3 regions of the Bradyrhizobium sp. B025 genome follow, and region 2 is predicted to be linked to each of the others. Evidence: riboswitches for the same ligand, from Rfam matches in the RefSeq annotation. Region 2 holds a riboswitch; each other region holds the start of a gene.
The links. Region 2 has a riboswitch for cobalamin ahead of ACE10W_RS13195 (DUF1636 domain-containing protein). Riboswitches for the same ligand answer to the same signal wherever they lie in the genome.
Positions count from the first base shown of each region.

Region 1: another riboswitch for cobalamin. It lies ahead of ACE10W_RS21085 (TonB-dependent receptor); the one in region 2 lies ahead of ACE10W_RS13195 (DUF1636 domain-containing protein).
Region 3: another riboswitch for cobalamin. It lies ahead of metE (5-methyltetrahydropteroyltriglutamate--homocysteine S-methyltransferase); the one in region 2 lies ahead of ACE10W_RS13195 (DUF1636 domain-containing protein).

Region 1 is NZ_CP170150.1:4,558,648-4,560,906, reverse strand. Features, by position in the region: gene ACE10W_RS21095 (hypothetical protein) at 1-141, shown strand, start outside; gene ACE10W_RS21090 (hypothetical protein) at 229-450, shown strand; cobalamin riboswitch at 516-730, shown strand; gene ACE10W_RS21085 (TonB-dependent receptor) at 844-2,259, shown strand, end outside.
Region 2 is NZ_CP170150.1:2,882,120-2,884,378, forward strand. Features, by position in the region: gene ACE10W_RS13185 (cobyric acid synthase) at 1-294, opposite strand, end outside; gene cobO (cob(I)yrinic acid a,c-diamide adenosyltransferase) at 306-941, opposite strand; cobalamin riboswitch at 982-1,202, shown strand; gene ACE10W_RS13195 (DUF1636 domain-containing protein) at 1,298-1,672, shown strand; gene cobW (cobalamin biosynthesis protein CobW) at 1,669-2,259, shown strand, end outside.
Region 3 is NZ_CP170150.1:1,503,719-1,505,977, reverse strand. Features, by position in the region: gene metE (5-methyltetrahydropteroyltriglutamate--homocysteine S-methyltransferase) at 1-1,404, opposite strand, end outside; cobalamin riboswitch at 1,505-1,707, opposite strand; gene ACE10W_RS06945 (hypothetical protein) at 2,059-2,259, shown strand, end outside.

The sequences.
Region 1 (2,259 bases), 1.7 Mb from region 2:
GTGTGTCCGCGCTGTCGCCGCGAGGAGACCGCGATCATCTCCGCCTCGGGCGAATTGACGCCGATCCGGCGCATCGACATCCCGCCGCGCGACGTCACGGTGGCCTGGGCTCAGGCACAGCGCCAGAGAGGGCGGGCGTAGGCGGCCGCTCTATTGCGCGATCCCGTTTCGGAACCCGGGCGATCGTCGGACGTTTCCGCCCCAACATCACGTATCGAGGCCGGGCGAATGTTCAGCGCGCATTTCGACACCCGTACACGGATCAACATGAAGCTGGCGCTGGATCGGATTTGCCGCAATCGGCCCAGGGGCGAGGATCATGGGTTCCGCAGGTCGGTCGCCGAGAACATCGTCCGCTGCGCGCTCGCGGGCCGAACCGGCATCGGCCAGCTTGTCGATGCCGGTGAGCGGGCGGTGGTCACGACGCGCGCGGTGCGGAAGCCTGACTGATTGTGTTTGCCTCGCGTTTGCAGCCCATCGTTCAACCGGTCGATTGACTCTCCGTACGGCCGCCTCGTAGATTGATCGGTGACGGTTCTCCGCACGGAGATCAAAAGGGAACGTGGTGCGAGATTGTCCCAACGCCGGGATTGTCCCAACGCCACGGCTGCCCCCGCAACTGTAAGCGGTGAATCTTTCGTCATTTGCCACTGGGAATCTCGGTCCTGGGAAGGCGACGTAAGGTAACGACCCGCGAGCCAGGAGACCTGCCGTCAGCCGTGGTCACACGCGAAGATGTCGGTCGGGGAGTACAGGCATTAGCTTCACCGGAGCAATCGATTGCTCCGCCGTAAAGCCTCGTTCGCTGTGACGTGCCACTGACGTCATGCCGAGGTTACAACTGTGTCCCGTATTGTCTCTGCCGCCAGGCGCCTTCGCGCCGGTATCGTTGCTGCCGTTTTCCTCCATGCGATCGATCTCCCCGCAGCTTTCGCGCAGCAGGCCGCCGCCGAGCAGCTGCCGCCGGTCGAAGTGACCAGGTCCGACGATCAGAACCGCACACGCGCCAGGGCGATCGGCGACGGCGACACGACGAGGCGGCGAGCCCCGAGTGGCGCGCCGGCAGGCAATGGCGCCGGCTCGTCCGGCTCCGGCGGCGAGGCGGTCGCCAGCAACGGAGGCATCGTCGGAGCCGCCACGACCGTCATCACGGCCGCGGATATCGCACATGCGCCCTCGCAGACGCTTGCCGAGATCATCGCGACGCAAGTCCCGGGTGCCCAGATCACGACGCTCTATGGCGGCCAGATCGGCGCGAAGACGAGCGTCGACCTGCGCGGCTTCGGCGCGTTTGCCACTGCCAATTCGCTGGTGCTGATCAACGGGCGGCGGCTGAACGACATCGACATCGCGCAGGTGGACCTCTCCACTGTCCCGCTCAATTCCATTGAGCGTATCGAGATCACGCGCGGCAATGCCGGCGCGGTGCTCTATGGGGACAATGCGGTCGGCGGCGTGATCAACATCGTCACTAGGAACGGCGTCGGCGGGCCGCCCGTTGCCGCGCGCATCGAGGCCGGCTTCGGCTCGTTCGACACCAGGCTTGGCAATGTCTCGACGTCGCTCAATTCCGGTCCGTGGTCGACCTCGTTCTACGGCAATGCCGTCAAGACAGACGGCTACCGCGACAACAATCGCCTTGTCCAGGAGAATGGCGTCGGCAACCTGAACTACACGACATCAGACCTGACTGCTTTCGTCACCGTTACCGGCGACAATCAGGAGCTGCGATTGCCGGGCGGCCGCACCGTCGATCCGTCCATCGGCGTCGACGAGCTCGCGACCAACCGACGGGGCACCAGCACACCCTTCAACTACGCCAACCAGCAGGGCTTTGGCGCGATGGCCGGCTTCACGAAGACCCTGGCCAACGGCATCGATCTCATCGTGGACGGCGGTGTGCGCGACAAGAAGCAGCAGGGCGCGTTCTTCTCCGGCCCGGCGCCGATTCCCGCGTTGTTCACGTCCACCTATGTCGATGCCGATCTGACGACATGGTCGATCACGCCGCGGCTCAGCGTGAAGGGCTCGCTGCTCGGGATGCCGTCGCAACTGCTGACCGGCCTCGATTATTACGATGCGAGCTTTCAGCAGAACCGTGGCGCCGGCCAGGGGCTCGCGCCCTGGCACAATTACGATCTCAGGCAGCAGACGGTTGCGGGCTATTTTCAGCACACATTGGGTGTAGCGCCGGCGACGGACCTCTCCTACGGCGCGCGGGTGCAGAACGTCAGTCTCTCGGCGCGCGATCATTTTGAC
Region 2 (2,259 bases):
GGTCGCGATGCGTTTGCCGTGGACAACGACCTGCGCGCCGACATCGGTCTCGGGCTTCAGGAGCACCGGGTTCATGTCGGTGTGCGGCTCGACGCCGGCGGCGAGGGCTTGCAGTGCTTGGGCGCGGCCGATCTCGCCGCCGTCGACGGTCACGGCGGCATTGTTCGACATGTTCTGCGGCTTGAAGGGAAGCACGCGCAGCCCACGCCGCGTGAAGGCGCGCGCAAGGCCGGCGACGATGAGCGACTTGCCCACGTCCGAGCCGGCCCCCTGGATCATCAATGCGCGCGCCATCGCGTGTGTCTTCAGAACTCGACGCCGGCTTGCGCCTTGATGCCGGAGCGGAACGGATGTTTCACCAGCGTCATCTCGGTGACGAGGTCGGCGATCTCGATCAGCTCGTCCTTGGCATTGCGCCCGGTGAGCACGACATGTGTCATCGCAGGCTTTTGCGTCGTCAGGAACTCGACGACCTCAGCGATATCGAGGTAGTCGTAGCGCAGCGCGATGTTGATCTCGTCGAGCACGACCATGCGCAAGCTGGGATCGAGAATCAGCTCCTTGGCCTTCTCCCAGCCGGCGCGCGCAGCGGCGATGTCGCGGGCGCGGTCCTGCGTCTCCCAGGTGAAACCTTCGCCCATCGCGTGGAACTGGCAGAGATCGCCGAAATGGCCGGTGAGGAGGCGCCGCTCGCCTGTATCCCAGGCGCCCTTGATGAACTGCACGACCGCGCAGGGGAAGCCATGGGCGACGCAGCGCACGATCATGCCGAAGGCGGAGGAGGACTTGCCCTTGCCGGCGCCGGTATGGACGATGATGAGGCCCTTCTCGCCGCTCTTGGTCGCCATGATCTTGTCGCGGGCGGCCTTCTTCTTCGCCATTTTCGCGGCGTGGCGGGCGTCGGTTTCCTCGGCCGTTTGGGTATCCGGTTCAGGCGTCATCGGACGGGGTCCTTCGGCTTGACAAGAGGCGGCCAGGGGCAAATGGTGGCCCGGCGTTGGTTCCTGTCCTATGACAGGCGAAGAGGGAATGCGATAGGGTCCGAATCGGCAAGATTTGGGTCCAAAATGCAGCCGCCCCCGCGACCGTGACCGGAGAGATGCCCGAGGCCACTGATCCCTGACGGGATCGGGAAGGCGGGGATCGAAGGGCAAAACCCTGCTCCGCAAGCCGGGAGACCTGCCAGCGCGGACGATTTTTGGACCGGCGGACGGGGTGTTCCGCGACGGGGAAACGGACCCTCGCAAGACCGGTTCGTGGGCCTCTTCGCCTCCCGCTGTTTATTCTGGAAGAGGCGATGACCGTCACACTTCACGTCTGCATTACCTGCCGTGCCGGCGAGACGCTTGGCGAGGGCGAAGTCACGCCGGGCAAGCGCCTTCACGGTGCGATCGTCGACGCCGGCGTGCCCGATGGCGTCAATGTGGTTCCCGTTGAATGCCTGTCCGCATGCAGCCAGGGCTGCTCGGTCGCGCTCAGTGCGCCCGGCCGCTGGTCCTATGTCTATGGCCGCCTGTCGGATGCCAACGCGCGCGACGTGATCGCAGGCGCCGCCGCCTATGCGGCCGCGCCCGACGGCCTCGTGCCCTGGCGCAGCCGTCCCGAGATCTTCCGCAAGCAGTCACTTGCGCGCATTCCCCCCATTGCCGTCGTGCCGGAGGCCGCCGAATGAACTCGCTCGCAAAAGTCCCGGTCACGGTGGTCACCGGCTTTCTCGGCTCCGGCAAGACGACGCTGATCCAGCATTTGCTCGCCAACCCCAACGGCAAGAAGCTCGCGGTGCTCGTCAACGAGTTCGGCAGCGAGGGCGTCGACGGCCAGATTCTGAAGTCCTGCGCCGATGCCAATTGCCCGGAGGAAAACATCGTCGAGCTCGCCAATGGCTGCATCTGCTGCACCGTTGCCGACGATTTCATCCCGACCATGGAGCTGTTGCTGGCGCGGCCGGTGAGGCCCGATCACATCCTGATCGAGACCTCGGGCCTGGCGCTGCCCAAGCCCTTGCTTAGGGCGTTCGACTGGCCGGAGATCCGTTCGCGCATCACCGTTGACGGTGTGATCGCGCTGGCCGATGCCGAGGCCGTCGCCGCCGGCCGTTTCGCGCCGGACCCGGCCGCAGTGGAAGCGCAGCGGGCGGCGGACGAAAATCTCGATCACGAGACGCCGCTGTCGGAAGTGTTCGAGGACCAGATCGCCTGCGCCGACATCGTGCTGCTGACCAAGGCCGATCTTGCCGGCCCGGCGGGACTCGAAGCGGCC
Region 3 (2,259 bases), 1.4 Mb from region 2:
CGCCGCGCGAGCATTTCGCACCGCTGTGGTCTGCGGAAACGATCCTATCGTCGTGGTGGGAAAAGCCGGTAGTCCAAAGCGTTCCCTTTGGATCTCGGAACGACGGGCAAACGGGGTGGCGCGCTGGCGCATCGTCTGATCGATCGCCCTCATTCGGACAGCGACGTTGGCATTATGGATCTTCGGCGAGGTCCGGCGGGCAGTCGCAGCGCATTCCGACTCGGCAAGAGCTAGCCCAACATTCTGGTCGCCTGCGAGTACCCGCGCCAGGATCGCAAGCTCACGCATCTTCTGAACCGAGAAAGCAAGCCAGCTCTTGACGTCGGACGCGAGCCCGGTCTCGAGTTCAACATCGACCGGCACGTGAAGCAGCGAGCAGGATGGAGCGAGCTGTACACGGTGCCTGCCAAGCTTCGCAATCGAGGGCTTCAGCCGCTGACGGAGCGACGGCAAGTTCGACCGCCACACATTCCGGCCGTCGATGACACCGAGCGACATGACGAGATCACTTCGGCCGTCAGCAACGATCTGATCCAATAGTTCTGGCGCTCGAACCAAATCGACGTGCAGACCGGAAATTGGCAGGCTCAAGGCAGTATCCAGATTGTCGCCTAGGGCGCCGAAATAGCTCGCAAGCATGATCTTGATAGCGGGTCCCTCCTTTGCGAACCGGTTATAGGCGTGCAGCAACGAATTTCGCGCCGCCTCATCCAGATCAAGGACCAGGCAGGGCTCGTCAAACTGGACCCAACTTGCCCCTCGTTTGGCTAATTCATGCAGAAGGTCGATATAGACGGGTATCAGATCATCGAGGAGAGAGAGGGGCTGGAACGCACTATCGGTACTCTTGCCGAGCTTTAAAAATGTGACCGGCCCGATCAGGACAGGGCGGGTCTGAAAGCCAAGAGCCCTCGCTTCCTCATACTCTTCGACGGGTTTGCGAGAGCACAGTCTGAACGCCTGTCCCCGGTAAAACTCAGGAACCATGTAGTGGTAGTTGGTATCGAACCACTTGGTCATTTCCTGCGCGGGCACGCCAGATCCCCGCGGGCTCTGGGCGCAACTCGCATCCTGCTCGCCGCATTGCGATCCGCGGGCCATGGCGAAGTACGTTTGGAGCGAAACGGATTCTCCGTTCGCGGCGTAGATCTCCGGGATTGCGCCAACCATGACGCTTGTATCGAGCACCTGATCATACAGCGAGAAGTCGTTTGACGGAATGATCGTGACGCCGAGCGATTTTTGACGAGCCCAGTTCGCTGCGCGTAGGCCGAATGCGTCTTCGTGCAACTGCTGTTCACTAATCTTTCCAGCCCAGTAGCTTTCTAGAGCGAGCTTGAGCTCACGCCTTGGGCCGATGCGTGGCGTTCCGAGCGTAGCAACTGGAAGAGAGAGAGGAGACATAGCGTTAACCCCTGTTGGGGACAAAGGCCATGGCGGACGCAGGCAGGAGAAGTCGCGCGTGCGACGGCTGCTTGGCGCACCACCGAGACACCCCGCCCGTGGACCAATATATTGTCGGGGCCGGTCTCCTGGCTTGCTGGTCATCGCTGCTGTCCGGCCTTCCCGAAGCCGTGCAGGCTTCAGCGACATCGTCGGACAGCGGCTCGCCGCTCACAGTTGCGGGGGCAGAGCCGGCATTTGCACCGGCTTCCCTCTTAGCTCCGGATCAATGGGAACCGGAGAACCTCGACGACTTGGATTATCGGCAGGAGAACTCTTCCGTCAACCTCTCAGATTATGTGCAAGCTAATCTGCGACATCCGCTAGCCGAATGACCGTGCATCTCTGTGACTTCACCATCTAGAAACATTCTCTCATCAGAGATGCCATAATCAGACATATCCTTCTCAGATGCCGGATAAGCATCGGAGCTGCCTTGAGGCGGAGCCGCACGCTAAATTGATGAAAGGGACAGAAGCAGCCTGCCGGCGGGAGTACCGACGTTATATCAGAGCGCTTTCAATGCGGCTTTGCGATTTCCAGAGGTTCGCCCAGCACCTCAGCTAGCCAGCTCTTCGCTCAACTAAAGGATCTGCGGCGAATAGGCCAAGGCACGTGGCGAAATTTAGCAACTGGCGAGGGGTTGATTTGCGTGCCACCCAGACTTCAGAGCTGGGATCAAGCCGGCTTGGTGCTTGGCAATCACGCAGCTCGAACGCGGGCGGCACGATAGCGAACCACACAGCTCAATGGCGGCAAACCCACTTCCGTCCACAGGCATCCGGCATCGAGGCGTTCAACTCTTCTGCTAAATAT